2 regions of the Vagococcus entomophilus genome follow, and region 1 is predicted to be linked to the other one. Evidence: predicted binding sites of a transcription regulator. Region 1 holds the regulator's gene; the other holds the start of a gene.

Region 1 (15,230 bases):
TCGCTTGATATAGTCTCTCCCTGCTTCATCTGGTGCAGGAAATGTGACAATATCAAATCGTTTAATTTTAACATTTTTTAATGCGATTACTCGTTCGCCGTCTACAAGAGTTGGTTTCATAGAATCTCCTGAAACAACTACCGGTGAAAAAACAAATGCTCTAAGCCCCCACAAAACGGCGATAAGTCCAACAAACCATATTACATTTTTTATTAGTTCTTTTTGTTTCAATCTGTTTCCTCCTAAAATAATGCCTACATCAATATTCTAGCACAAAATAGACAAAAAACGAAAAAATCCTCTTAATCTAACGATATTTTTATTTTTTATTTTAAAAAATTTAACTTTTCATTCTTCTGCCAGCTATAATTTGCTGGATACTGGACAGATGATATCTTAGGCTGAAGAGAAATGGTCAAGAAGAAATGACTGGTAGAGGTAAAGTCAAGTTTGGCAACTTTGTCTTTTTGGATGAAAGGTTGATTATCTGAAAATGATTTGGTGGAAATCCGCATTTCCTTGAAAATGTAATATTCTGGAATAATTGTTTCGACTCTTAGATTTTGTCTTCCTTTTTTTAGAAAAAGTGTATAAACGCTCCCTTGACTAGAAGGGTGGGACAGATAGGATGGAAAAGAAAATGAGTAATGCTCAGAAATGGTCGAAAGAGTAAAATTTGTTCCGACCAGATTAGCAAAAGCATAGCCATTTTTAGGTAAAGCTAAATCTTGATGAGGATTTTCAATCGTTTGACGAAGAGAAATCGAGATTTTTTTCTTATAAAAATAGGTAATGTTATGATGTGCGGCAATCTTATTCAGGGTAACACTCGTATTTTCATTAGCTACAATACTTGGTTGGTTATCTATTTGATATCCCGTAATTTGGTAGTTAGAAATGGTTGGGACTCTCTCTTTGTATGAGCCATTTCTAATAATTTCTCGTGTAGTATCATTTTTGATCGTTCTCCCCTCTTGATCCAAGTACTTTTCGGTAATCTGAAAAGAGTTGAGAATTTCTTTTAATTGGACATGCTTAACCGTACTGATATTGTGTGCTCTGTCGACTGCTACTACGTGTAACCATTTATTTTCATCTTTTAGACCATTTATACCGGAAATTTCAATTATTCGAGAGTCCTCGGGTTCAACTTTTTTTGTGAGGTTGGTTACCTCACCGTACTCATTTTTTTTGACAATTGGCATAGTAGACTCTTTTTCATCCCACATATAGATATATCCTTGGATGTCACTGATGATCTCTTCGGAAACAATATCGGATTTTAACTTTCCTTGGTTTTTAGTACTTGCTTCTACGTACCATTGGTAATTTTTCCCTTTATCTTTAGCGTTCATTTCAAGCGTGAGATTGGCTAAGTTTCCGCTTTTCACTTTAACAGTGGGACTTTCAGGAGACGTAGTATCTTTTACCGTGTAGTCACTTGCTTCACTATCTAAAGTGACCTGCGCCAAATTGTAAAGTGTATTAGCCAAGATTTTACGCTCATCGACAGTAGAGGCGCCGTTACTATGTCCGGTTTGAATCATGCCGAGATTATCTTTGGTAATTAAATAGTGATTATTGGTTCCATATTGATTTTGAACGATAAAACCAGTAGAATTTTCTGATACAGTTTTAAACGGTGGCAAAAATTCCATCCATCTAACGGCTGTTGAAGATAACTGTGCGCCAGAATGGGCTAGTGGGATAGTTAGTTGTTGATCATTGCTTAGTTCAAAAGGATATTTTACTAAATAGCCATTATTGATAATCTTAACTTTTGTACTTCCCAACCTAAGTTCTTTATTAAATGGATTATTCGTTCCGGTATTGTATACATAAATACCTAATTTCGCAGCAAAATTTTTGAAATTCGCCTTATTTGATGTCACAGTATCATGCCCAAATAAAACTCCTCGACCACTGGTGATGTAGTGAGTGAGACTGTTTACACTATTACTCGTTAAATCTAGTCCGTTGTTCGAGTCCCATGAGCCGAACATGATAACATCATATTGAAAATTTCCTTGACTATCTTTGAGGTAAGCATCAGGGTTCCGATTGAAATTACTCAATGCAATAGGTGTTACCTGAATGAGATTTTGATTTTGATTATCTTTTAATCCCAGAGCATCCATCCAACTTTTTAGTGTATTGGATCTGGCAGTATTTGGATAGACATTTAAGACACGAATGGCTTTTCCATAGTTTGTAGACTTTGCAGCCCAATTTTTTCCGTCTTCAGATTGATAAAGAGTATAGCCGCCACTTGAAAGATTGCTGATTTTTTCCCAATTCAATCTAGCGTAGTTTTTCTTTACCGAATAATCCCACGAATTTTCAGCAGTCAATCGAAACTGTCCAGATGATACAACGATTGAGGCATCTGCTTTTTTAAAGAATAAAATTGAAAAAAACAAACAAGTTAATAAAACTAAAAACAATCGTTTATTGAAATTTTGTTTAAACATAGTTTACACCCTCTTCCACATATTAAACTCATTTTATAATAAACGGATGATTTTATCAATAAAAAACTGAGAACTCATTTGAGAACTCAGCTTTTATTTATTATAACTGATTAAATGTTGCAACTACGTTTTCGACAGTAAAACCATAATTTTCAATAACGGTTGAGCCTGGAGCACTTGCCCCAAAAGTATCTATCCCGATTATAGCGCCATCTAATCCTACGTAGCGTTCCCAACCAAATGTTGCCCCCATTTCAATGGCAACTCTTTTTCTAATAGCACTTGGTAAGACACTCTCTTTGTAAGCAGCATCTTGGGCTTCAAAAAGATTCATACTAGGCATAGAAACCACAGAAACATCGATATTTGCTTGGGCTAGTTGTTTTTGAGCTTCAATCGCTAATGCAACTTCTGAACCTGTTGCAATCAAAATTCCTTCTGGTTGCGTTCCATGTTGTGGGGAAAGGACGTATGCTCCTTTTTCTACTTGCGTTGAAGCAAGTTCTTTTGTTTGAGGTAAAACAGGTAAATTCTGTCTAGTTAGTACAAGCACTGTTGGGTGATCTTTTGACTTTACAGCAAGTTTCCATGCAGCCACTACTTCGTTTCCATCAGCAGGACGAAGCACAGAAACATTTGGAATACCTCTCAAGCTAGATAGTTGTTCCACAGGTTCATGTGTGGGGCCATCTTCTCCAACTGCAATTGAATCATGCGTGAGGACGTAAGTAACAGGTGCTTTTTGGATTGCAGCCAATCTTAGAGCAGCCCGGAAGTAATCCACAAAGACAAAGAATGTCCCACCATAGACCTTCGTTCCTCCATGTAAAGCAATCCCGTTCATCGCAGCCGCCATTCCAAATTCACGTACACCAAACCAAATATTGCGCCCGGCATAACTTTCTGGCTGAAAGTCCTCTTCTTGAGCCACCATTGTGTTATTTGAAGAAGAAAGATCTGCGGAGCCACCCCAAAATGAAGGAATTGATTTTGATAACGCTTGAATGGTTTCCTTACTGGTGATTCTGCTAGCACTACTTTCGCCTTCATTATAGACGGGTAAATTTTTGCTCCAGTCTTTTGGCAATTCTTCTTTGAATGACTCTGTAAATTGTTGGGCTAAGTCAGGATACTGTTTGCTGTAAGCTGCAAACAATGTGTTCCATTTTTCTTCTGCTTGAGCTCCTTTATCTTGAATTTCTTTTTTGAAGCGTTGCGCCACTTCTTCAGGAACTGTAAAGTCAGGATATTTCCAGGCATAGGCTCTTTTAGCGATTTCTACCCCTTCAGAACCAAGTGGTGCTCCGTGGACTTTATTAGTCCCTTCATTAGGTGCACCAAAGCCAATCACAGTTTTGACTTCAATAAGAGTCGGTTGAGTGGTATTGGCTTTTGCTTGCTCAATTGCTTGAGAAATTTCTTCAAGATTATTGCCATCTTTTACCAAAATGTGTTGCCAACCTGAGGCAATAAAACGTGCACCAACATTTTCATTGAATGATTTATCTAATGGACCATCAAGAGAGATATCGTTTGAATCATATAAGACCACTAACTTGTTTAATTTTAAATGCCCCGCTAGACTAATGGCTTCTTGAGAAATTCCTTCCATCAAATCCCCATCTCCACAAAGAGCATAGGTGTAGTGATCGACAATTTCAAAGTCAGGCTTGTTATATGTTGCACCTAGGTGGGCTTCTGCCATTGCAAAACCAACACTCATTGCAATTCCTTGTCCGAGTGGTCCTGTAGTTGCTTCAACCCCGTCTGTATGGTGAACCTCTGGATGACCAGGCGTCTTACTTTCCCACTGACGGAAAGCTTTTAAGTCTTCTATTCCAACTTTGTATCCAGCTAAATGGAGCAAGCTATATAGCATAGCCGAACCGTGTCCAGCAGACAAAATAAAGCGATCTCTGTCCACCCAATTTCTAGATGTTGTTGGGTTAATTTTTAGATGTTTTGTCCAAAGTGCGTATGCCATTGGCGCTGCACCAAGAGGTAATCCGGGATGTCCAGAATTTGCTTTTTGGACTGCATCTAAGCTAAGCGTGCGGATAGTATTTACTGCTAGTTGGTCTGTTTTATCAAACAAAATAATCGTCCTCCCTTTTAGGTAATTTTTACCTTAATTATATTTTACTTGTAATAGGTTACAATTGCAACCGTTTTAATCGAGAATTCAACTCATCTTAAAAGATTATTTACGTCCATGTAACCCTTTTTCTTTTTGAATCTGTTTTAATTTTTCTGGTGTAACATCTTTTCCCTCAGGATCAACAATTTTGGCTCCCTCAATATGATTACGCATGCCTCTTCTAAATTCTGACAGATATTCTGCTCGCAACTCTTTTTGTTCTTTTTGTTCAGATAAGGTTAGACTCTCTTCCTTTGATTTTTTGGATAATTCGTTAATGCGAGCAATTTTTTCTTTAGATAACATAATTGTCCTCCAGCTTTTTCTTTTTATAGTAGCGTATCTTTCTATTTTTTTCAACTAAATAAAATGCGAACATTTGTTTGAATTCGCTTCATTTGTATGGTACAATTTCGTTAATAGAGAAATTGTGAGGTGCAAAGTGATGGTCAAACCGCAAGAATCCAGACAAATAGAAGTTTTAAGATATATTCATGAAGAAGTAGAAAAAAGAGGCTATCCGCCCACTGTTAGAGAAATTGGCTTAGCTGTTAACCTTTCTTCTACATCTACTGTTCATGGGCATTTATCTCGTTTAGAGAAAAAAGGCCTTATTCAAAGAGATCCGACAAAACCAAGAGCAATCGAGCTTACCGCACAAGGGTTAGAACTAATTGGAGTCAAATCTGAACTCATCCCGATGCTTGGGACTGTAACGGCTGGTGAGCCTATTTTAGCAGTGGAAGAAGCTTCCGATTTTTTTCCATTGCCACCGCATTTAAAATATGAAGAAAACTCTTTATTTATGCTGACAATCCGTGGTGAAAGTATGATTAATGCCGGAATTTTAGACGGAGATTACGTGATTGTGAGGAAGCAGTCTAGTGCTTCTAATGGAGAGATTGTGATTGCGATGACCGATGAGGATGAAGCAACTTGTAAACGTTTCTTTAAAGAAAACAACCGCATTCGCTTGCAGCCAGAAAACGATACGATGGAACCGATCATTTTGACTTCTGTTTCGATTTTAGGTAAAGTTGTTGGGCTTTATCGTAGTCATCTATAAACTTAGAAAAAATGAAATCACTCTCTTGTGATAAGAGGATGATTTCATTTTTTATTGTGCTGGATGTGCTTTCATGTAGTTGCTAAGGCGTTCCATGGCTTTTTCTAAGTTTTCCATACTAGCAGCATAGCTAACACGAACGTATCCTTCCGCTTCTGGTCCAAAAGCAATTCCAGGTATTAGAGCCAATGCTTGTTTTTGAGCTAAATCGACACAAAATTCCATTGAATTTTGATTAAAGCCTTTTGGAATTTTTCCAAATATATAAAATGCCCCATTTGGACGAGCAATTGAAAAGCCTAGGTCGTTCATTTTTTGATAAACATAGTCGCGCCTTATTTGATATTCAGCTCTCATCTCAAGACCATCATCTATCCCTTGTGTCAAAGCTTTCACTGCTGCTTTTTGTGAAACAGTTGAGGCTGCAGTGACCAAATATTGGTGAACTTTCATTAGTTCTTTAATGAACGCCTCATTTGATAAAATAAAGCCTAATCTCCAGCCAGTCATCGCGTGTGATTTGGATAAGCCATTAATCAAAATGGTTTGTTCAGGAATAAATTCTGCAATTGAGACATGGTCTCCACCGTAAGTTAGTTCACTATATATTTCATCGCTTATCACAAAAATGTCATATTTTTTCAAACTTTCAGCAATTTTCTGGACTTCTTCCCTCGTATAAGTGACACCCGTTGGATTACTTGGATAATTCAAGATAATCGCTTTTACCTCGTCCCCATGCTCTACCATTGCTTGATCAATCATTTCTGGTGTTAGCACAAAATCATTTTTTGATGTATCAATATATATTGGTTTGGCATTTGCCAAAGTAATGATGGGTTCATAACCTGGATAAATCGGAGCAGGCATCAAAACTTTATCCCCTGCCTCTAAAATAGACAATAACGAAGCGGAGATTGCCTCTGTTGCCCCAATTGTAACTAGAATTTCACTTTCGGGTTTGTAATGTAAGCCATATTTTTTTGCGAAAAATTCACTAGCAGCTACCCGAACATCCATTAATCCTGACATCCCGCTATAGTGCGAATAATTTTCCTCAATGGCCTGAATACCAGCTTGTTTTACATGTTCAGGGGTATTAAAATCTGGTTCTCCTAGGGTTAATTTGATAATGCCATCAATATTTGTAACTTGCTCATCAAACTTCCGAATAAGTGAGACAGAAATTTGATCGACTTGGCGATTGAACTTTTGTGAAAGCGTATGTTTCATATACTTCCCCTCCTTGATGATTTCTATATTAGCATAAAAATTGTTCATTGCTCCATCTTTTTGGGAAATAATTAAAAATATTTTGTAAATTCTTGTTATTTTCTGAAAATTTATTTATAGTAAGAGTATTCATATTTGAGGAGTGATGCAAGTGAAAGGAATTCGATCAATTTCGCCTTACGTGCCTGGCGAACAGCCAAATTTTTCTGACATGATAAAAATTAACACAAATGAGAATGCCTATCCCCCATCTCCTGCTGTCTTGGATACATTGAAACATTTTGATGGAAAATCATTGAGTCGTTATTCTTCCATTAGCAATCAAAAGTTAAAAGAAGCGCTAGCGAAAAAATACCACTTACAGAGTAATCAATTCGTAATTGGGAATGGCTCAGATGAGATCCTAGCCTTTTGTATGTTAGCTTTTTTTAATAGTAAAGAGCCTATTCTGTTTCCTGATATCACATATGGCTTTTATAAAGTTTGGGCAGATTTGTTTCATATTCCTTATCAAGAAGTTCCTCTCAAGCAAGATTTTCGTATCAACTTTGAAGACTATAATCGATTTAATGGGGGGATTTTAATTCCCAATCCTAATGCTCCAACTGGAATTTATGAGGAGAGCCCCACAATCGAAACATTATTAAAAAATAACTCAGATAGCGTGGTTATCATTGATGAGGCCTATATTGATTTTGGTGGCGTCTCTGTTATCCCCTTAATTGAAAAGTATCCGAATTTAGTTGTGGTCCATACCTTTTCCAAATCTCGCTCATTGGCGGGTCTTAGGATTGGCTATGCCATAAGTAACCCAAATCTTATTCAGGTTTTAGAGTCCATCAAATCTTCGTTCAATCCCTACTCTGTCGACACACTATCCGAGGAACTGTCTGTTAGTGCGGTTGAAAGCCAGACGTACTACCTAGAAATCAATCAAAAAATTCAACATACAAGAGAGCTATTTGCTCATAAGCTCAATCAGTTAGGTTTTGTCGTCCTTCCATCTAAGACGAATTTTGTTTTGACGACACATCCCAAAGCTGATATGCAAGCATTATTTGAATTTCTGAACGAGCAACATGTTTTTGTTCGCTTTTTCCCTACAAATAAGCGCTTAGAACAATTTTTCAGGATTTCGATTGGGACGGATCAGGAGATGCTAAGAGTCACTCAAATATTAGAGCAGTTTTTAGCTAAATAAAAAGTAAGCCCCTACAGCTAAAAAAGTTGTGGGGGCTAAATGTTAGGCTGATTTTGGGCAATTACGGCAGCTGTACCACTTGCTGTGACTACAATCAGCATAATATCAGAGTTTATAAACTGATTAAAATGTAGCTGAACATCTACAATCGCATTAGCTGCTAATTTTTTTGCTTCATCCTTTAATTCAATCAAAGCGAGCTCTCTTGCTTTTTTATATTCGGCGGAGTAAGCGTGTGACTTCCCTCCAAAAATACCCTTAATTCCACTTAAAGCATCTTTCACAATATTGACTGAAATTACTTGTTCGCTAAAAATTGCCCCCTTGATTTCGGAAATTTTTTGTGTAGCTATTGTTTCAGTTGTCACAATTTTCATGTTGAAAAAGCCTCTTCTCTATTTTTTTTCGTCATTTTCAAATAAACCAAGTGCGCCAAATTGCTTTACTTCTGTGACAGGACCGTTCACAATTTAATTTCCATGGAAAAAACTGTCTCATTATTATAGGCTAATGAGCAAGGAATATTTTCGTAAAGAAGTAGTTCATTTTGACTTAGACCGTTGACTGTAAGCAGCATATCAGATAAAAAGAGCGCAACATTTTCCGAAATACATGCTTCATCTTTGACCAGAAAGCTTTTACAAGCATAGGTTCCTTTTGGAAAATCAAACGCACTCTCTTCTTCTTCACATTCTAAGCACGGGATATGTGGCAGTGTTTTTGATGTGACATAAAATACTTCATCTAGCGGTGTTATCTTTGCTTTTGCTGCTTTCAGTAGATTTACTTGACCATTTTCAAGGGCGATACTTGGCAAAGTTTTAAAATAGCGTGTCGTCCGCTCAAAATAAACAACCTCGTTTAATTTATAGCTTTTTTGAGCTTCCAAAATGTTATTGACTGTTGATTTTATTGCAAATAATTCGTCAATTTTTTGTTGTAAATTGGTTTTAGCTGTTTCTAGTGCGTCCACGAGTGTATCATGTGTTAAAATACGTTTGATTTCGTTGAGAGAATACCCAATATTTCTAAAGACGATAATCTGATAGAGTGTGTAAATATTTTCTTCATCAAAACAATAATAGCCATTTTTATTTTTTTGATGAGGAATGAGTAACTCAATTTCAATATAATGTCGAATCGTATATTTAGACAGGGAAAACAATGTGGCTAGCTCTCCAGTGCTTAATAATTTCATTATTTGACCTCCTAAAGCAATTGTATAGTGTCGGGTTACCACACAGTCAAGACAAAAATAGAGTGGTAGTCCACTCTATTTTTGTCTGCAGGTTTTCACACAAATTATTTTACTTTCATTCTATTCAAACTTAAAGAGTTGAGTAATACGCTAACTGAGCTAAATGCCATAGCTGCCCCTGCAATAATCGGACTCAAAAATCCCAATGCTGCAAAAGGAATACCAATAAGATTGTAAAAAAATGCCCAAAATAAGTTTTGCTTAATTTTTCTCATTGTGTGTTGAGCTAATTGAATCACCACTAGGAGTTGCTCCAAATCGCCATTCATTATTGTCACATCAGCAGTTTCAATAGCAACATCTGCTCCGTTTCCCATTGCTACTCCAATCGCAGCTGTTGCTAAAGCAGGTGCATCATTGATTCCATCTCCTACCATCGCCATCGCCTTTTTTGGTGTCTGGTGGCTACGGATAAAATCGGCTTTTTCATTGGGGCGTACGCCTGCAAAAACATGCTGGCTATCTAATCCTACTTTCTCACCTATAGTACGAGCGACAGTCTGAGTATCCCCGCTTAACATATATACGTCAATCCCCATTTTTTGGAGCTTATTAATGGCTGATTTGGAGGTGCTTTTGATTGTATCGGCAACAGAAATTTGTGCTAACACATAATCGTTGTCAAATAAAAGCATCACCGTTTTTCCACTAGCTTCCAAATGGTTAATTTCCTCGATTTTTTTCAAGTCAAGCGCTATTTTCTGGCGTGCATATTGAACGGAACCAACATAATAGTCATGCTGTTCAATTATTCCATGGACACCAAAGCCAATCTCTGCCTGAAAATTATTCACAGCAGGATAGTCCATTACCTTAGAATCAGTATACTTTGTGATTGCATTAGCAAGCGGATGTTCGGATTGCTTTTCAAGAGCTCCTATAATTCGAAGAATATTTTTTTCTGGAATAGCTACTTCCGCAGAAAAATCTGTCACTTTGGGGTTGCCTTCTGTAATCGTCCCAGTTTTGTCTAGCACCACACTAGAAATGGAAGCAAGCTCTTGTAACTTGTCTCCTCCGCGAATTAAGATTCCTCTTTTAGCCCCTAATCCGGTTCCTACCATAATCGCAGTGGGAGTTGCTAGTCCAAGTGCACAGGGACAAGCAATAACAAGGACTGAAACGCTATGTATCGCTGCAAGTTCGTAATTACGGGTGTAGATACTTGTCAAGATAAATACGATTCCAGCAATGAATAGAACTACAGGAACGAAATATCGAGAGATCTTATCTGCAATATCCTGGATGGGTGCTTTTCTAGTTTGAGCTTCTTCGACAGTATGGATAATTTTGGAGAGTACGGTCTCTTCTCCGAGCTGAGTAACCTTCATTAGGAAGCTACCGGTAGTGTTGAGCGTCCCGCAATACAACGCTTCTTGTTCTTTCTTATCAACAGGCATGCTTTCTCCGGTTAGCATACTCTCATTAATTGTTCCTTGGCCTCTAAGTAAAATTCCATCTACAGGAATTTGTCCCCCTGGCTTTATCCGGATAACATCTCCGATTTTTAGATTAGAAATGGGCGTTTCCGTTTCTTTTCCGTTCTTTACTAGTACAGCAGTATTGACTTTTAAGGCCATCAATTGCCGGATTGCGTCACTTGTTTTTCTTTTTGCCTTATGCTCTAACCACTTTCCCAGTAAAATTAAGGTAATGATCACTGCGCTACTTTCAAAATAAAGAACGGAAGTATTATTGGAAAAAAATCCATTATATATACTTAAAAAATAAGCAGCAGAAGTTCCGATTGCAACTAAAACGTCCATATTAGGCGCTTTATTTTTTAATGCATGAAATGCATTTTTATAAAATCTAAAGCCGATGATGAACTGCACAGGCGTTGCTAGGAGCAATTGGACCCATGGTTGGTGTAAAAACATCACCCAAGCGAAATGAAAACCTAACAACATAGCAAACATACTAAGGACCATCGGAAAGGTTAGTACAGTGCTTAATATTAGTGCAATGGTCATTTTCCTTGCGTCATGCTCCTGTTTTTTTTGAATCGTCGCTTGATACTCTTTAGAGTCTATTACGGCTCCGTAGCCTATGCGTTTTACAGCATTAACCAGTTCTTTTTCATTGATTATCGTCTGATCAAAAACAACACTTGCTTTTTCAGTAGCAAAGTTGACGGTTGCATTTTCAACGCCTGCTTGTTGGTTCAGTTCTTTTTCAATACGCGCCGCACAGTTTGTACAAGACATTCCTGTTAAAACAAACTGTTCATTTGTTTTCATAGTTTAAACCTCCTTTGCAGTATAACCACTATGTTCGATAGCTGCTAAAATATCAGTCGTTGACAATTTGGAATCATCGAATTCAATTTTAGCCGTTTTTTTCTTAAGATTGATACGAATTTTGACTGTTTCTAACTGTTTTAACTCCTGCTCAATCGTCTGTACGCAGTGTTTACAACTGATACTGGGAATGGTTACATTTATTTTCTTTTTCATTTTTCAAAATCCTTTCTTTGACTTTAAGACCATTTGCAGCAGTGACATTGCCCTGGTTCACAGTGACACATCACTTCCTCAACCGCATCAGCCTTTTTTTCTGTTAAAGCCTGTTGAATCTCCTCAATATCGTTAAAGGAGAGTTCAGAGCGTTGAATCCAATCAACAATTGTTTTGCCTACTTGCTTGCGACAAATATGAGCTAAAAATTCTTCCCCTACTTCCCTAATCGTCTCCGATTCTTTAATAGTTGTCATATAAGTATATTTACTTCCAGATTTGGTTGCCACGACAAAGTTTTTTTTGACTAAACGACCTAATAGAGTCTTAATGGTTGCTGCTTTCCAATTGGTTGATAAGCTTAGCAAGTTGATTAGTTGTTGACTAGTGATGTTCGGATTTGTCCAAAGCGTCCGCATCACTTTCCATTCCGCATCGCTGATGGAAATTCTTTCATTTTTCATAGGTTCACCTCTTCGTTTACAACTGTAATCCATATATAAAGATTACAACCGTAATCAAAAAAAGTCAACATAAATGTATTAAAAAAACAGGGAGCATAAAAGCTTCCTGTTTTTTTAATACATTTATGTAATTATTTTGCTCTCGATTTAAAGAACCAAGAAACAAGGATAACTAAAATAACCGCGCCGATAATAGATGGAATAAGAGCCATACCAGCAATATGTGGTCCCCACGAACCAAGTAATTTTTCACCTAACCATGAACCAACTAACCCACCAACAATATTGCCAATCCAACCAGCCGGTAAGTCTTGTTTCGTGATAGCTCCAGCGATAATTCCGATCACTGCACCTATGATTAAAACCCAAATTAAATGTAACATACACAACTCCCCTTGTAATTAGAATCTATTTGTCTTCTTTTTTATTTTTAATATCGTCAACTGTTTCGTTCACTTTTTTAGCAACGTCGTCTGCTACTTCGCTTACTTTATCTTTTGCTTTTCCAAATAAGCCTTGAGCTTTGCCTTCTAATTCTTTAGAATCATCTCCGGAAACTTTTCCGAATCCTTCTTTTACTTTTCCCTTTAATTCATCTTTGTTTGTCATTTTGCATTCCTCCCTTTTTCCTATACTCTTATTATGACATGAAAAGCAAAAAAATAGAAATAATATACCTTATCCAATTAAAAAAGAGAAAACTAAATGATAAAAGTTTTCTCTCATGCTGATTTGCATAAAGCTAGATAGATACGATGAAGGCTTCATAAGGTGCTAACGCATCTTTTAAATTGGTCCGATTTGGGTTGTTTTTTATGACAAATTGACTCTCAGCTTTTTCTTTTTGAATGATTTCAGGCATCTCTTGCGGTGTATCACTTAAATTGGCCAGGACATACCAAGCTGATTGTTGGCTCTCTCTTTTATAGAGAAATAAATTAGGATCCTTTTCAAGAAGTAATGTATAGTTTCCATCCAACAATAATTGTTCATTGTGTCTAAGTTGAATTAGTTTTTGATAATAGTTAAAAATAGACTGATTGCTAGATAAGTCTGTCTCAACATTTATTTTTTTGTAATTAGGATTAACCTTAAACCATGGTTTGACTGTCGAAAATCCAGCATGGGGCCCAGACGACCACTGCATTGGAGTCCGAGCATTATCACGGCTGACTTTATGAACGGCTTTTAAGAATTCTTCTTCTGATAGTGTTTTATTTTTCTTAACCACTTCTTCGTAGTTTCCTTTTAACTCAATATCAACATAGTCAGATAGCTCAAATTTTGGGTTGGTCATGCCGATTTCTTCTCCTTGGTAGATAAAAGGAGTACCTTTCATCCCGTGAAGAATCGTAGCAAAAGCTGTTGCACAAGAGTAGCGATAATTAGTGTCGTTACCAAATCTTGAAATCACACGTGCCCGGTCATGATTTTCAAAGTACAGTGCATTCCAACCTTTTCCTTCTAAGTCAACTTGCCAATTTGAAAGAATTCGTTTCAACTCCACTAAGTCCATTTTTTGTAAGGCCCAACGCCCATTGATATCATTTTTTTTACGGTCAACATGCATGTGCTCAAAAGTAAAAATCATATCTAGCTCTTCGCGCTGTGGATCGACTAGTAGCGGAGCATCCTTAGAAGTCGATGCAGGCGACTCACCTACACTCATCATACCAAAAGGAGCCAAAACTTCTTTGTGCATTTCGTGGATAAATTCGTGCATTCTTGGCCCATTTTGTTGGTTTGAAGTGCTGTAACTTTGGGGATTATTTGGAAAGTCTAAATCTTTTGAAATAGAGGTGATAACATCCATCCGCCAGCCATCTACTCCTTTCGCTTTCCAAAAACGCATCATGTCATAAATATATTGGCGAACTCTTGGGTTTTCCCAATTTAAGTCAGGTTGTTCTTTGGCATAATAATGCAAATAATATTGTTGTCGCATGTCATCCCACGTCCACGCAGAGCCACCGAAGTTGGAGCCCCAGTTGTTAGGAGCACTTCCGTCTGGTAACGCGTCTTTCCAGATATAAAAATCGCTAAAAAAGTTCTCTTTTGATTTGCGACTTTCTTTAAACCATAATGCTTGGTCAGAAGTATGATTTGCAACAAAGTCCATAATGATTTTGATTCCAACTGAATGAGCTTTTGCTATTAGCCGATACATCGTTTCATTATCCCCAAAAATAGGATCAATTTTGCGATAATCCGTAATGTCATATCCGTTATCAACTTGTGGGGAGAGATAAACTGGACTAATCCATAGTGCGTCAACCCCGAGTTTTTTTAAATAAGGTAGTTTCTCAATGATCCCTTCTAAATCCCCAATGCCATCTTGATTGCTATCTGCAAAACTTTTGGGATAAATTTGATAGATTACTGCATTTTTCCACCATTTTTCTGTCATGATTCTTCTCCTTTCAGCTTGATATTTAGGCAATTCCTAACATTGAAAGAACAATCCCAATGAGGATAATGCCAAAAATTAAATAGTTAATTGAAACATTTTTCTTTTTGAGCAAGTAAAAACAAAACAATGTAATAAGTAGTGGAACTAAGCCAATAAAAATTTGGTCAAGCATATTCTGAGTCTTGAGAATCGTTTTCCCTGCGACTACCATGTTCCACTTTACTTTAAAAATTACCATTTGTGCAGTCATTGCACCAACCATGGTTAACCCCACAATACTTGCAGCTTTTGTCAAAATGTTAATTAACCCATTTTCGTATAATTTTGATATATAAGAAGAGCCCAAGGTGTAGCCTAAACGACCACCGTACCAACGAATCATTTGAATGGGTACATTGAAAAGGAGTAAGAAAACAAGTGGAGCAAAAATATTTCCTGACTTCGCTAAACTAACAGCAATTCCTGCTGCTATCACTCTTAACACTCCCCAAAAAACTGAGTCCCCAATTCCTGCTAATGGTCCCATCAGACTTG
Region 2 (15,230 bases), 550 kb from region 1:
ATCTAATAAAGGATAAAAATTGACTTGCTCAGAGTAAAGAAAGGTCTCATTGATGACGTCTTTAAGTCCGCTGATTAAATCTGTTGGCTCTGTCGCTACTTGCTTCATCTCTTGCGCAATCGCATACTTCATTTCAGCAAAGCCGCGAAACCCTAATTTTTGAGCCAAGCGAGAGACGGAGCTTTTGGATGACAATGTTTGTTCGGCAAATTCCACTGCAGACATGTTTATTACCTCGTGCTTATGTTCTTTGATATAAAAAGACATTTCTTTTTCATTATCAGTTAGTAAATCAAAATTTAGCTTTACTTGGTCAGCCACTAGACACTTTGGGCTAGACTTCAAATCATAGGGCGAATTCCCAAGTGAAGTCTTCCTAATGGGTAAAAAAAATGTACAAAAAAGTAGAATCACTTTTTTATACATTTTCACTTTCAGTATTATTACATGCAGTCAATGACTTAATAGATTCCTTTTTATGTAAAGAATCTAGTAGGTTTCAAGCAATGTGCTTTATGGACAATACTTTTTATTCTTCTTTTTTTAACTTTTCTGCATACTCATTTAGTTTTCGAATTCGATGATTGATGCCTGACTTTGATATAGGCCCACTCGGTGCAGCCTCGCCCAACTCTTTCAGACTTAAATCTGGGTATGCTAGTCTTAACTCTGCAATCTCTTTAAGTTTTTCAGGTAAGGCTTCCAAACCAACTGACTGTGCGATAAATTGAATATTTTCAACTTGTTTAGAAGCCGCATCAATCGTTTTATTTAAATTTGCGGTTTCACAATTAACAAGGCGATTAACAGAATTTCTCATGTCTCTTACAATTCGAACATCTTCGAATTTTAACATTGAATTGGTTGCACCAATTAGAGTTAAAAAATCCGCAATCTTTTCTGCTTCTTTTAAGTAGGAAATATAACCATTTCTTCTTTCTAACGTTCGGGCATTTAACCCATAATAATTCAACATATCACAAATATCTTGATTGTGTTCTTCGTATAATGAGTAGATTTCTAAATGATAGCGGCTTGTTTCTGGATTATTAACGGATCCCCCCGCCAAAAAAGCTCCTCTTAAGTACGAGCGCATTTTTTGGGCATTTCCCATAATCGAAGAAGAAACATGGGTGACAAACATCATGCCATCCATGATATCCAAATCCATCAAAATATTTTGTGTATCTTGTTTTAGACGAACAATATATATATTATTTTTTTTGAGTTTCATTTTTCGGCGCACTAGCAACTCACTTCTGACTTGATAATGATCTTTTAATAAACTATACAATCTTCTAGCAATCGCTGCATTTTCAGTTTGAACGTTTAAAATCATTTGGCGATTTGCAAGTGAGACTGCACCATTCATCTTGATCAAAGCAGCTAGTTCCGCCTTGGCGTGTTCTTTATGAACTTCAAGAGTGGTTAGCTCCTTTTTTACATCAGAGGCATACGACACTGGTCTATCTCCTTTCTATCACTAATACGATGTCCCAAATACTAAACGAAAGAGCTCCTCCACTACTTTTTGGCCATCATGAAATACACCGCCATTTTTAAGCTCGAGAAAATCCGCCGATATGACACGACACCCCTGTTCCCTAAGTCCATTAAAATCATGTGCGACTTGAACTAAGTATTCATCATATTTTTCTGCATTCATATAGCCTTGAGGTACTTTTTCGGTATTTACTAAAACCGTATTGATAAAAGGAGTTTTCAAATGATGATTTAAGACCCGGATATGATCTGCATCAGAAAAGTATTCCGTTTCGCCTTTTTGTGTCATTATATTACAAATATAGACTACTTCTGCCTTAGTTTTTTTGATTGATTCCGCAATTTCTTCGATGACTAAATTGGGCAAAATACTCGTGTACAGACTTCCTGGACCAAGTACAATCATATCTGCTTCTTCAATTGCAGTTACGACTTTTCTTGAGGCAATTGGTTTTTCAGCATTATAGGTATTGGTTACATATACGTAATCAATCTGCTTACGTTCTAAAGCGATTTTAGATTCTCCTGATTCTTCAGTTCCATCTTTATATTTCGCATGTAAGGTCAAAGAATTTTCAGAGGCTGGATAGATATGCCCATCCACATGCATAATTTTAGAGAGTAACTGAATGGCTTCATAAGTGCTATTTCTCATTTCAGAAAGTGCTGCAATAATCAAATTACCAATTGTATGATCCGCCAAAAATTGATCCTCTTGCTTAAAGCGATATTGAAAAATATCTTCATAGATTTGTGGCATATCCGAAAGAGCAACCAATACATTTCTTAAGTCACCCGGAGGTGCTATATTGATACTCTCTCTCAGCTTGCCACTGCTTCCCCCATCGTCGGCTACCGTCACAATCGCCGTGATATCTGCACTTTGATCTCTCAAACTTTTTAGTATTACGGGTAATCCTGTCCCACCACCGATGATGACAATCTTGGGTTTTCGGATTCTATATGTTTTCATGAACGATTCACCGTCTCTTTTCGCTTCGCTTTATCTCGGTGGGTAATATTGACGTGATACTCATTGCCCAGTTCTTTCCCCATTCGTTCAGCAAGTGCGACAGAGCGATGTTGCCCGCCAGTACAGCCAATAGCAATGGTCACGTTATTTTTTCCTTCTTTTTTATATCCAGGTAGAATGCTATCAATCAGTGCTTTAAATTTATGATAAAACTCTTGTGTTTCAGCAAAACTCATAACATAGTCATACACGGGTGCATCTTGCCCGTTTAAAGGTCGTAGCGCATCCACATAATGAGGATTCGGTAAGAAACGAACATCCATGACAATATCTGCATCAATAGGAAGACCGTATTTAAACCCAAAAGAGAGCATCTCTACTCTAAAAGTATGGGTATCTGTGGTTTTAAACTCTTTCATAATCCGCTCACGTAGTTCTCTTGGAGCTAAGGAAGTCGTATTAATGATTGTCTGTGCATACACTTTCGTTTCTTCAAGAAGCGCTCTTTCTTTTCGGATACCTTCTGTTACAAGCCCGTCCATGGCTAGCGGGTGTGTTCTTCTTGTTTCTTTGTATCTTGAAACGAGTTCTTCATCCGTCGCATCTAAAAATAAAACTCGCGTATTGATAAAACTAGTATTTTCTAACTCAATTAACATCGCTTGGATTTCTTGGAAAAATGCTCGGGAACGAAGATCAATAACAAGCGCAATTTTGCTAACTTTGCCTGATTCTTTGATTAATTCCCAAAATTTGGGAACAAGGCTTGGAGGCATATTGTCGATACAAAAAAAACCCATATCTTCAAAACTCTGCATGGCAACGGTTTTGCCTGCTCCACTCATTCCTGTAATAATGACTAATTCTAAGTGATCTGTCGTCATATACTCGCCCTCCTTCTTTATTCCTACTCATTATAACACACCCGGGCGTATCATTGTGTGTGAATTTACTTGGAAGAAACTTACTACTAAAAAAAGCGCTTGAAACAAGTCTTTCTTGCTCCAAGCGCCTCCTTTTTATTTGGCTTTTAAAATTTTTTTCAAATAGCTTCCAGTATAGCTTTCTTTTACTTTAATTATTTCTTCAGGCGTTCCTGTAGCGACGATTGTCCCCCCGCCAGCGCCTCCTTCTGGCCCTAAATCAATAATATGATCCGCAGTTTTGATAACATCCAGATTATGTTCAATTACTAAAACTGTATTTCCTGCATCTACCAATCGATTTAAGACAACTAGTAGTCTTGCAATATCATCTGTATGTAGTCCAGTTGTCGGCTCATCTAGAATATAGAAACTTTTCCCAGAAGATTTTTTATGCAGTTCACTTGCTAATTTCATCCGCTGCGCTTCACCACCTGATAAAGTAGTGGCTGGCTGTCCTAACGTAACATACCCTAGGCCAACGTCAACAATTGTTTGTAATTTTCGTTGAATCTTAGGAATGTGCTCGAAAAAGACAACCGCTTTTTCAACTGTCATATCCAAAATTTCTGCAATGTTTTTTCCTTTATAATGAACTTCTAAGGTTTCAGAATTATAACGTTTCCCATGGCAAACTTCGCATGGAACATATACATCTGGTAGAAAGTGCATTTCAATTTTTAAGATTCCATCTCCACGACATGCTTCACAGCGTCCACCTTTTACATTGAAACTAAAGCGGCCCTTTTTATAACCTCTGATCTTTGCCTCGTTTGTTTTAGCAAACAAATCGCGAATATCGTCAAAAACACTTGTATAGGTTGCCGGATTACTACGAGGAGTCCGACCAATAGGACTCTGGTCAATGTCAATAATCTTCTCAATTTCCTCGTACCCAGTTATTTTTTTATATTTGCCTGGCTTGGCCGAATTCCGATTGATTTTTTGGGCTAGTACTTTTTTTAAAATTTGATTGACTAGAGTACTTTTCCCAGAACCGGAAACCCCAGTCACCGCTACTAGCTCTCCTAGCGGAAACTTCACCGTAATATTTTTTAGGTTGTTTTCACTAGCGCCTGAAATTTGAATCGCCTTTCCGTTGCCTTTTCGCCTTTCTTGAGGAATTCCTATCGCTTTTTTTCCTGATAAATATTGTCCCGTCAAAGAATGAGGATTTTTTTCAACTTCAAGCGGGGTGCCCGCGGCTATTACTTCGCCACCCTTAGCCCCTGCACCAGGACCAATATCAATGAGGTAATCTGCTTCGCGCATTGTGTCTTCATCATGCTCAACAACAATTAGTGTATTGCCTAAGTCTCTCATTTTCTTAAGAGAAGCAATCAGACGATCATTGTCTCGCTGATGCAGGCCAATCGAAGGCTCATCCAGAATATAAAGGACACCTGATAGATTGGATCCAATTTGCGTAGCTAGCCTAATACGTTGGGCTTCTCCTCCTGATAAAGTTCCAGCCGTTCTGCTTAGCGTTAAATAATCTAGGCCCACATTTTGTAAAAATGACAGGCGGTCTAACACTTCTTTTAGTATTGGACGTGCAATCGCCAATTCATGCTCTTTTAGCTGCAAATCTTTGAAAAAGTCCGCTGCATCAGAAATTGAGAGATTGCTGACTTCCCCCAAATGCTTTTGGTTAATTTTCACACACAATGCTTGCGGATTCAGGCGATAACCATGACACGTTTGACAGGGTAATTCTGTCATATATTGTTTCATTTGATCTCTGGTAAAATCACTATTTGTTTCGTGGTATCTTCGCGTGATATTTGGCAGAACCCCTTCAAAAGGCACTTCTACATCACGAATTCCACCGAAATCATTTTCATAGTGAAACTTAAAGATTTGCCCATTGGAACCATTCAACACGAGAGCTTGATCTGTTTCGGATAACTTTTCAAAAGGAACGTCCATATCGATAGAAAAAGTTTTACAGGCTTGCGTCAGCATTTGTGGGTAATAGTTGGAACTAATTGGATTCCATGGAAGAATGGCCCCTTCGTTTAATGTTTTGCTTGGATCTGGAACAACCAAGTCTACATCTACTTCTAGTTTCATCCCCAAACCATCACATTCACTACAGGCACCAAATGGCGCATTAAACGAAAACAATCGAGGTTCGAGTTCTCCGACAGTAAAGCCACATAAAGGACAAGAATAGTGCTCGCTAAAGACTAGTTCCTCCTGACCTATGACATCAACAACAACACGTCCTTCTGCGAGATGGAGGGCGCTTTCTAAAGATTCGAATAAGCGTGAGCGAACCCCGTCTTTAACGATAATCCGGTCAATGACAATTTCGATTGTGTGTTTTTTATTTTTCTCAAGCTCTGGCACTTCTGTGATATCATAAATCACCTTATCCACACGAACACGCACAAATCCCTCACGCTTTACTTTTTCGATTATTTTTTTATGTTGGCCTTTTTTTGCAGAAATAATTGGCGCTAAAATTTGCAATTTAGATTTTTCTGGTAAACTCAAAATTCTTTCAACCATTTGATCTACAGACTGGCTGCTGATCTCCATCCCATCATTAGGACAAATTGGATGCCCCACTCGCGCGTAAAGTAAGCGCAAATAATCGTTGATTTCTGTAGCTGTTCCAACTGTTGAACGGGGATTTCGACTGGTAGTCTTTTGATCAATCGAAATCGCTGGACTCAACCCATCAATACTATCCACATCGGGCTTGTCCATTTGACCTAAAAATTGTCTAGCATAGGCAGATAAACTCTCTACATACCGTCTTTGTCCCTCAGCATAGAGCGTATCAAAAGCTAAGGAGCTTTTCCCAGAACCGGAAAGCCCCGTCACTACAACTAATTTATCTCTTGGAATTGTCACATCAATATTTTTTAAATTATGCGCTCGAGCACCATGAATTTGAATTTTATCATTTGCCACTACACATCACCACTTTCTTCTTATTTACTTGATTTCAAATCTAGTACAACATCTCTCAGTGAAGCAGCTTCTTCAAAATCAAGTGCTTTTGCTGCTGCGCGCATTTCTTCTTCTAATTTATGAATCAACACTTCTTTTTCATCTGCTGAAAGGTTGCTGTAATCCAAGTCTTCCTCTTCAATATCTAACTCTTCAACTGCTTTAGATATCTGAATCTTGTCACGAATTGCTTTAATAATCGTTGTAGGCACGATTCCGTGTTTCTCATTATACGCCTCTTGAATAGAGCGTCTTCTCGACGTTTCATCCATTGCTTTTTGCATCGATTCTGTTATGCGATCTGCATACATAATCACTCGACCATCAGCATTTCTTGCAGCTCGACCAATCGTTTGGACAAGGGAGCGCTCACTACGTAAAAAGCCCTCTTTATCAGCATCCAGAATGGCTACCAGCGAAACTTCTGGGACATCTAGTCCTTCTCTTAATAAGTTGATGCCAATTAAGACATCAAATTCTCCCAAACGTAATTCCCGAATAATTTCTGTTCGCTCTAAAGTTTTAATATCGCTATGCAAATAGTTTACTTTGATTCCAAGTTCTTTCAAATAATCCGTCAAATCCTCTGACATTTTCTTCGTCAATGTCGTGATAAAGACGCGTTCATTTTTTTCAATCCGCTGATTGATTTCCCCAACCAAATCGTCTATTTGCCCCATAATAGGACGCACCTCAATCAATGGATCTAATAATCCTGTCGGACGAATAATTTGCTGAATCACTTGATCCGTACGTTCCATTTCATAAGGTCCTGGAGTTGCCGAAACATAGATAATTTGATTGACATGCTCTTCAAATTCACTTAATTTTAGTGGACGATTGTCTAGTGCACTTGGCAAACGAAATCCATGATCAATCAACATTTGTTTGCGCGCCTGATCGCCGTTAAACATGCCTCTAATTTGTGGCAAAGAAACATGCGACTCATCTGCGACAATTAAAAAATCCTTTGGAAAGAAATCCAAAAGTGTGTATGGCGCTTCGCCTTTTTGTCTACCATCCATATGTCTTGAATAATTTTCAATTCCAGAGCAATACCCCATCTCACGCATCATCTCAATATCGTAATTGGTCCGTTGCTCTAAGCGCTGTGCTTCGAGTAATTTCTCTTCTGCTCGTAATGTGTTTAACTGTTCTTTTAGCTCTGCTTGTATCTCTGCAATCGCATGTTCCATATGCGCTTCATTGGTCAAAAAGTGAGTAGCCGGAAAAATAGCAACATGCTCTCTTTCGCCAACGATTTCTCCCGTTAAGGCATCTACTTCTCTAATTTTTTCGATTTCATCACCAAAAAACTCAACACGCAGTGCTTTTTCATCTCTTGATGCTGGAAAAATTTCTACTACATCTCCACGAACTCGAAAACGACCACGTTGGAAATCAATATCATTGCGCTCAAATTGAATTTTCACAAGCTCTTCTAGTAATTGACCGCGTTCTTTTTCCATGCCAACACGGAGCGAAAGGACTTGATCCCGATACTCTTTTGGATCTCCCAAACCATAGATACACGAAACAGAAGCGACTACAATCACGTCTTCTCTTTCAAGTAAGGAGCTTGTTGCAGAGTGTCGTAACTTGTCAATTTCGTCATTGACACTGGCATCTTTTTCTATATAGGTGTCGCTAGAAGGGACATAAGCCTCTGGTTGATAATAATCATAATAGCTGACAAAATATTCAACAGCATTATTAGGGAAGAACTCTTTTAGCTCGGTATACAATTGACCGGCCAATGTTTTATTGTGTGCAAGGACTAATGTAGGCTTGTTGACCTCTTTAATTACGTTGGAGATTGTAAAGGTCTTTCCCGTTCCTGTTGCACCAAGTAGAATCTGCTCTTTACAATGATTTTTTAGATTGTTTACTAATTTTTTTATTGCCTCGGGCTGATCTCCTTCTGGTTGATACTTGGATACTAAATCAAATTGATGCTCAGTTTTATGTTGAATCAACTTATTCCCTCCTAAATTTTTATTTTTGAAATAAAAATAGCCACACTACTCATCTTTCAATTCGTTTTTAATTTTATCACACCGAACATATTTTCGCTAGAAATAACTTTTTCGCGTCAAAACAAGCTTTGATGTCAGCTTTTATCTCATTATAAACAAGTTTTTAATGAGAAATTCATTAAAAACTTGAAATTTCCCTCATATTTATTTTATAATTAGACGATATTCGGAATTAAATTAGGAGGAACATTATGAAGAAGAAAAATATGAAGGGATATTTCCTAGCATTCTTTGCCTGTATGTTTTGCTTTTTATTTGGAGCAAAAGTCAGTAATGCTGCTGAAACATATGTTATCGGGACTGACATAACCTTTGCCCCATTTGAATTTCAAAATTCCAGTAATGAGTATGTCGGTATTGACATCGACCTGCTTAATGCCATTGCAAAAGATCAAGGTTTTTCTGTAAAAATCAAAGCAGTTGGCTTTGATGCAGCTGTACAACAGGTTCAAGCAGGGCAACTCGATGGGATGATTGCCGGAATGACTATTACGGAAGATCGAAAAAAAGCATTTGATTTTTCAACACCGTATTTTGACAGTGGGATTGTCATGGCTGTTTCTAAGACCAATAAATCGGTTAAAGAATATTCTGATTTAAAAGGAAAAACAGTTGGTGCGAAAGTTGGAAGTGAAAGTGCCGATTTTATTCAAAAGAACAAAGATAAATACGGATATAAAGTTAAATTAATCGATACGAGTGATACCCTTTACCAAATGGTGCAAAGCGGGAACTTAGATGCAGTATTTGATGACTATCCTGTTATTGGATATGCGATTAAGCAAGGACAACCACTGAAAATGGTCACACAAAAAGAAAAAGGTGGTAGCTATGGATTTGCTGTGAAAAAAGGGCAAAACCAAGAGTTGTTAGAAAAGTTTAATGCTGGTTTGAAAAAGCTTAAAACAAATGGCGAATACCAAAAAATTGTCAATAAATATGTGGACTCCAATGCAAGTTCTTCAAAAACGGTTGATGAGACAACTTATGCTGGTCTTATAAAAAATAATTACAAGTCATTGTTGTCTGGTTTAGGTAAAACTTTGGGTCTAACCTTTGTTTCCTTTATTATTGCAACGATAATCGGAGTCCTCCTAGGGCTGTTCAATGTTTCTGATAGTAAAATTTTACGTTTTATCGCAACTTTTTACATTGATATCATTCGAGGCATTCCACTACTTGTATTAGCAATGTTCATCTTTATTGGTTTGCCAAACTTAACAGGTATTAAAATCAATGAAATGGTTGCAGGTGTTGTGACCCTTAGTTTAAATGCGGGTGCATACATCGCAGAGATTGTTCGTGGAGGAATCAAAGCTGTCCCAAATGGCCAAAATGAAGCCGCTCGTTCACTTGGACTTTCTTATGGCAAAACCATGCAGAAAATCATTTTACCACAAGCAATTAAGATTATGATTCCATCATTTATTAACCAATTTGTTATTTCGTTAAAAGATACAACAATTTTATCTGCAATCGGATTAGTTGAACTGCTCCAAACTGGTAAAATTATTATCGCTCGAAACTTGCAGAGTTTTAAAGTTTACTTAATTATTTCAGTCATTTACATCGTAGTGATCACAATCTTAACCAAATTATCCAATATTCTTGAAAGGAGAGTCCAAAAAAATGGCTAAAAAAGTAATAGTTGAAAACTTGATTAAAAAATATGGCGATAATACCGTTCTTCGTGGCATCAATACGTCCATTGATGATGGTGAAGTTGTCTGTGTCATCGGGCCTTCTGGTTCTGGTAAAAGTACCTTCTTGCGTTGCTTAAATCGCTTAGAAGAGCCAACAAGTGGGACAATTTTGGTTGATGATTTTGATCTAACAGATAAGAAAACCGATATCAACCTAGTTCGTCAAAATATTGGTATGGTTTTCCAACATTTTAATTTATTTCCGCACTTAAGCGTTCTAGATAATATTACCTTAGCACCAATAGATTTAAATAAAGAATCCAAAGAAGAAGCGGAAAAAACTGCCTTAGAATTACTCGAAATGGTAGGATTAAGTGATAAAAAAGATGTCTACCCTGCTTCTCTTTCAGGAGGACAACAACAGCGGGTTGCGATTGCGAGAGCCCTTGCAATGAAACCTGATATCATGCTGTTCGATGAACCAACCTCAGCGCTTGACCCTGAAATGGTGGGCGATGTACTTGAAGTCATGAAAAAGCTTGCTCATCAAGGAATGACCATGGTCATCGTTACGCATGAAATGGGCTTTGCTAAAGAAGTAGCTCACCGAGTTATTTTTACAGATGGGGGCAACTTTATCGAAGAGGGCTCGCCAAAAGATATTTTTGAAAATCCTCAAAATGAACGAACCAAGAGCTTTCTACAAAAAGTTCTGAATATTTAAGAATTTCTTAAAGACCACATGAAAATGTGGTCTTTTTTTCTTTTTTTTCTAAAAATTAGGCAAATAGCGAGATTTTTTTCTTCTTATCTATTAAACTATAAAGGTGGCTTTGCATATAAAAAAAATACCCCGTTATAAAAAATGGAAAACAGAAAGAGATGGATACACTTTGACAAGAATTATTACAGGAGAAGCACACGGAAAAATCATTTTACTTGGAGAACATTCTGTTGTGTACGGGGAACCTTCGATTGCCATTCCGTTCCCTGCCACTAATCTTCAAGTTCACTTGAGTGCTACTGAAAAAGAGTATCTGATTCATTGTGATTTTTACCAAGGATTAGTAGCTGAAATGCCTGAGCTTTTGGATAGCCTGCAAACCTTGATTCATTTGTGTCTCCAAGAATTAGATCCTAGACATGCTGTCCCTTTTCGTTTAGAGATTCAAAGTTCAATCCCAGCCGAGCGTGGCATGGGGTCAAGTGCTGCTGTTTCTGTAGCAACGGTTAGATCCATTTATAAATTTTTTGGTCAAGAGCTGAAAAAAAGACAGTTGCTAGTGCTCGTAGAAGCTGCTGAAAAAATTACCCATGGCAATCCTAGCGGTCTAGATGCACTCATGACAAGTAGTCACGTCCCCTATTATTTCATAAAAAATAAAACCTGTACCCCACTTCCAATCAATTGTTCAGGAACGCTAATTGTAGCTGATACGGGGATTACAGGTCAGACAAGAGCTGCTGTTAAAAGTGTCGCGCAAAAGATTTCAGGAAAAGACCAGACCACGTATCAGCCAATGATTAAAGAGTTAGGTCTACTTGCTGCTAATGGGAAAAATTTTTTACTAAGTAATCAACCCAAACAATTAGGAAATACCCTCACCAAAGCACATACAATCCTTAGAAAATTAGGCGTTTCCAATGATTCATTAGATGACTTTGTTACAACATCTTTACAAAATGGTGCTTTAGGTGCTAAATTAACAGGTGGCGGTCGTGGCGGTTGTATGATTGCACTTGCCAAAGATCTGTCCACTGCTGAAACTATTACACAGGCCTTAAAAGAAAAAGGCGCCATTAAAACTTGGACTTATGAAATGAGTGAATATAATTGACACAAGGTACCGGACGCTGCCGAGCACACACTAATATTGCCTTAATCAAATATTGGGGAAAACAAGACGAACAACTATTTTTACCTATGAACAGCAGTCTTTCCCTGACGTTAAATGCTTTTTATACAGATACAAAAGTAACGCTTGATCAAGCTCTAAAGCAAGATGTTTTTTTGCTTAATCACCAAAAACAATCCGCGGAACAAACTCTAAAAATTTCTAATTTTTTGGATTTATTCAGACATAAGTATTCCATTTCCGCTAAAATATGTGTAGAAAGTATTAACCACGTCCCAACGGCCGCAGGGCTTGCTTCTTCTGCTTCTGCATTTGCTGCCTTAGCTGGTGCAATAAATGAGGCCGCTCGCTTAAACATCGGGTTACAAGAACTTTCAACTTTTGCCAGACGAGGCAGTGGTAGTGCTACTCGTAGTATTTTTGGTGGGTTTGTTGAATGGCAAAAAGGAACATGCTCTACGGACAGTTTTGCCATTCCGCTTGACGATGCCGCTTGGGACATTGGCATGCTAATCGTCGTTGTAAATCACCGTGAAAAAATAATTTCAAGTAGACAAGGAATGAAGCGAACCGTCGAAACCTCCCCCTTTTATCCTGCTTGGGTTAAAAGCAGTGAGAAAGATTTGGTTGAGATGAAAAAAGCCATCGTGACGAAAGATTTTTCAAAAATTGGAGAACTGGCAGAAAGTAGCGCGTTGAAGATGCATGCAACGATGCTTAGTGCCCAACCTCCTTTTACTTATTTTGAACCTGATAGCATTCGTGTCATCCAACGTGTCCAAGAACTACGAAAAAAAGGGTTGGAATGTTATCTCACGATGGATGCTGGCCCTAACGTAAAAATTCTTTGTCGTTTAACAGATATGGACAAACTAAAGCAAGAGCTCTCAACTGAATTTTCACAAGATCAAATGATTTTATCAGGTGTTGGTTCTGGTATTCATTCATTATCAGAAAACGAGTGGCTACTTAGTAAGAAAGGACTGAAATCATGATTCATGCAAGTGCGCCCGGAAAACTATATATTGCAGGCGAATATGCTGTAATTGAACCTGGACACCCTGCCATTATTGTGGCATTAGATCAATTTATTACCGTTCATCTTAAAGAGAGCAAACATCAAGGCTCTATCCGTTCTGGTCAATACGGAGGGTTATCCATTCCTTGGACTAGAAAAAATGGACAGCTACTAATTGATCAAAGAGAAAATCCTTTTGCTTATATTACTGAAGCTGTCTTAATTACAGAAGAATACGTAAAAGAATTAGGCATTTCTTTGCGCTTTTTCGATTTAGAAGTCGAAAGTGAATTAGACAATACGGATGGAAAAAAATATGGTCTTGGCTCGAGCGGTGCTGTAACAGTTGCGACAATCAAAGCTTTGCTCCTTTTTTATAAAATTCCATTTACATCAACTATTCTTTATAAATTAGCTGCGCTTGCCCATTTGTCGATTAAAAGTAATGGCTCTTTTGGAGATTTGGCGGCTAGTACTTTTGGTGGTTGGATTGCCTATTCGTGTTTTGATAAAAAATGGTTGAGTGAAGAAATTGAAAAAGTTTCTTTGCAAGTTTTACTTAAAGAAGACTGGCCCCAACTTAGAATTCAACCACTACTTCCGCCTGAGGATTTGAATCTTTTTATTGGATGGACAGGGACACCTGCTTCCACTACACAATTAGTGGACCTGATGAAAGCTGAAAAAAATGATATGCGTGACTTTTATCACCAATTTTTAGCTCAGAGCAAATCCTGCGTAGAAGGAATCATTAGTGCTTTTGGAAAACACGACTTGAAAGAAATTGAAAAAGGCATTCGTAAAAATCGATTGCTCTTGCAACAGCTTGCACAAAAAAGCGGGGTTCAAATTGAAACAAGCTTACTCAACAAGCTTTGCGAAATTGCCGAGTCTTTTGGCGGTACTGCTAAGTCTTCTGGTGCTGGGGGTGGCGATTGTGGCATCGTAGTAATGCATCAAAATTGCCAAATTCAACCGATGATTCAGTCTTGGGAAAAAAATGGCATTAAGAATCTCCCCCTTCATGTCTTTAGCAAACTATAAACTGCGATTTAGAAAGGACTTTTTAAATGACAGAAAACCGCAAAGATCAACATGTCGCCTTTGCTGAAAAATTTTATGATGCAGCGGCAGCATCTGATTTTGAAAGGGTACGCTTTATTCATCACTCTTTTTCTGAAACGAATAAAAAAAATGTAAGTCTGACAACACAACTTGTGAATACCACTCTTACTAGTCCTTTTTTCATTAATGGTATGACAGGTGGGTCAGATACAACAGCAAAGATAAATGAACAGCTCGCCATTGTCGCAAGAGAAACCAATTTAGCCATGGCTTCTGGTTCTGCCAGCATCACTCTGCGCGATGCTACTACGATGGATAGTTTCAAAATTATCCGTAAGACAAATCCACATGGGCTCATTTTTGCAAATATTGGCGCAGAACATCCGGTAGAGAACGCTAAAAGAGTGGTAGACTTATTGGAGGCGGATGCGCTTCAAGTGCACGTAAACGTCCCTCAAGAGCTTGTGATGCCTGAGGGAGGACGCGATTTTTCTGGATGGTTAACTAATATTGAAAAAATGGTCCGCTCTTTAGATGTTCCTATAATTGTCAAAGAAGTAGGATTTGGAATGGACAGCAAAACACTCCGTCAATTAGAAGTAGTTGGTGTTAAGACGGTGGATATTAGTGGCACAGGTGGAACAAATTTTGCCTCTATTGAAAATAGTCGACGAAAAGAAAAAGAATACAATTTTCTGGAAAACTGGGGTCAGTCTACCGCAATTTCATTGCTAGAGTCCCTATCACAACAAGCAAAGCTTGATATCATCGCTTCAGGAGGAATTCGTTCTGCTCTAGATATTGTGAAAGCATTGGCATTAGGTGCCAGTGCTGTAGGCGTTTCTGGTCAGTTTTTACACTGGATACTCAAAGACGGTGTAGACAAAACCATTCTCCATGTTCAAGAGTGGCAAGAACAAATACAAACGCTCATGACTTTATTAGGAGCAGAGTCAATTGCTCAACTTAGAAAAACAGATATCATGCTTAGTGGACACTTAATAGAATGGTGCCAAGCACGAGGGATTGATTGGACCGCCCTTGCTCAAAGAAGTGAGTGATCCATGCTTTCCGTTGGTTTTGAGTCCTTTATCCTATAACAACAAAAACTGATCCTCATCAATTGATGAAGGTCAGTTTTTTGTTGTTCTCTATTACTAAAAAATTACATTAGTTGGACTATCGCCAAGAGCACTGTCATCGTATCAAATGATTCAAAGCAACCTATCTTAAGGGATAACAGCAAGAAGAA

What was found. Region 1 encodes LexA, which represses DNA repair genes until DNA is damaged. Its sites were predicted from a motif close to CNAACANNTGTTNG; they were not measured.
Region 2: the regulator LexA is predicted to act here: its motif matches at 8,419-8,432, upstream of uvrB (excinuclease ABC subunit UvrB).

Annotation. Positions count from the first base shown of each region.
Region 1 covers NZ_NGJZ01000001.1:675,160-690,389, forward strand. The annotation lists gene lepB (signal peptidase I) at 1-231, opposite strand, end outside; gene CBF30_RS03080 (DUF5057 domain-containing protein) at 327-2,471, opposite strand; gene tkt (transketolase) at 2,572-4,566, opposite strand; gene CBF30_RS03090 (DUF896 family protein) at 4,672-4,914, opposite strand; gene lexA (transcriptional repressor LexA) at 5,054-5,674, shown strand; gene CBF30_RS03100 (pyridoxal phosphate-dependent aminotransferase) at 5,726-6,907, opposite strand; gene hisC (histidinol-phosphate transaminase) at 7,050-8,108, shown strand; gene CBF30_RS03110 (heavy metal-binding domain-containing protein) at 8,144-8,485, opposite strand; gene CBF30_RS03115 (MerR family transcriptional regulator) at 8,572-9,306, opposite strand; gene CBF30_RS03120 (heavy metal translocating P-type ATPase) at 9,411-11,606, opposite strand; gene CBF30_RS03125 (heavy-metal-associated domain-containing protein) at 11,610-11,822, opposite strand; gene CBF30_RS03130 (CopY/TcrY family copper transport repressor) at 11,846-12,286, opposite strand; gene CBF30_RS03135 (GlsB/YeaQ/YmgE family stress response membrane protein) at 12,418-12,669, opposite strand; gene CBF30_RS03140 (CsbD family protein) at 12,695-12,895, opposite strand; gene CBF30_RS03145 (glycoside hydrolase family 13 protein) at 13,029-14,693, opposite strand; gene CBF30_RS03150 (PTS system mannose/fructose/sorbose family transporter subunit IID) at 14,719-15,230, opposite strand, start outside.
Region 2 covers NZ_NGJZ01000001.1:1,221,686-1,236,915, forward strand. The annotation lists gene CBF30_RS05790 (MurR/RpiR family transcriptional regulator) at 1-321, opposite strand, end outside; gene whiA (DNA-binding protein WhiA) at 530-1,462, opposite strand; gene CBF30_RS05800 (gluconeogenesis factor YvcK family protein) at 1,484-2,476, opposite strand; gene rapZ (RNase adapter RapZ) at 2,473-3,360, opposite strand; gene uvrA (excinuclease ABC subunit UvrA) at 3,496-6,321, opposite strand; gene uvrB (excinuclease ABC subunit UvrB) at 6,342-8,336, opposite strand; gene CBF30_RS05820 (amino acid ABC transporter substrate-binding protein/permease) at 8,588-10,033, shown strand; gene CBF30_RS05825 (amino acid ABC transporter ATP-binding protein) at 10,026-10,763, shown strand; gene mvk (mevalonate kinase) at 10,933-11,877, shown strand; gene mvaD (diphosphomevalonate decarboxylase) at 11,874-12,890, shown strand; gene CBF30_RS05840 (phosphomevalonate kinase) at 12,887-13,957, shown strand; gene fni (type 2 isopentenyl-diphosphate Delta-isomerase) at 13,984-15,039, shown strand.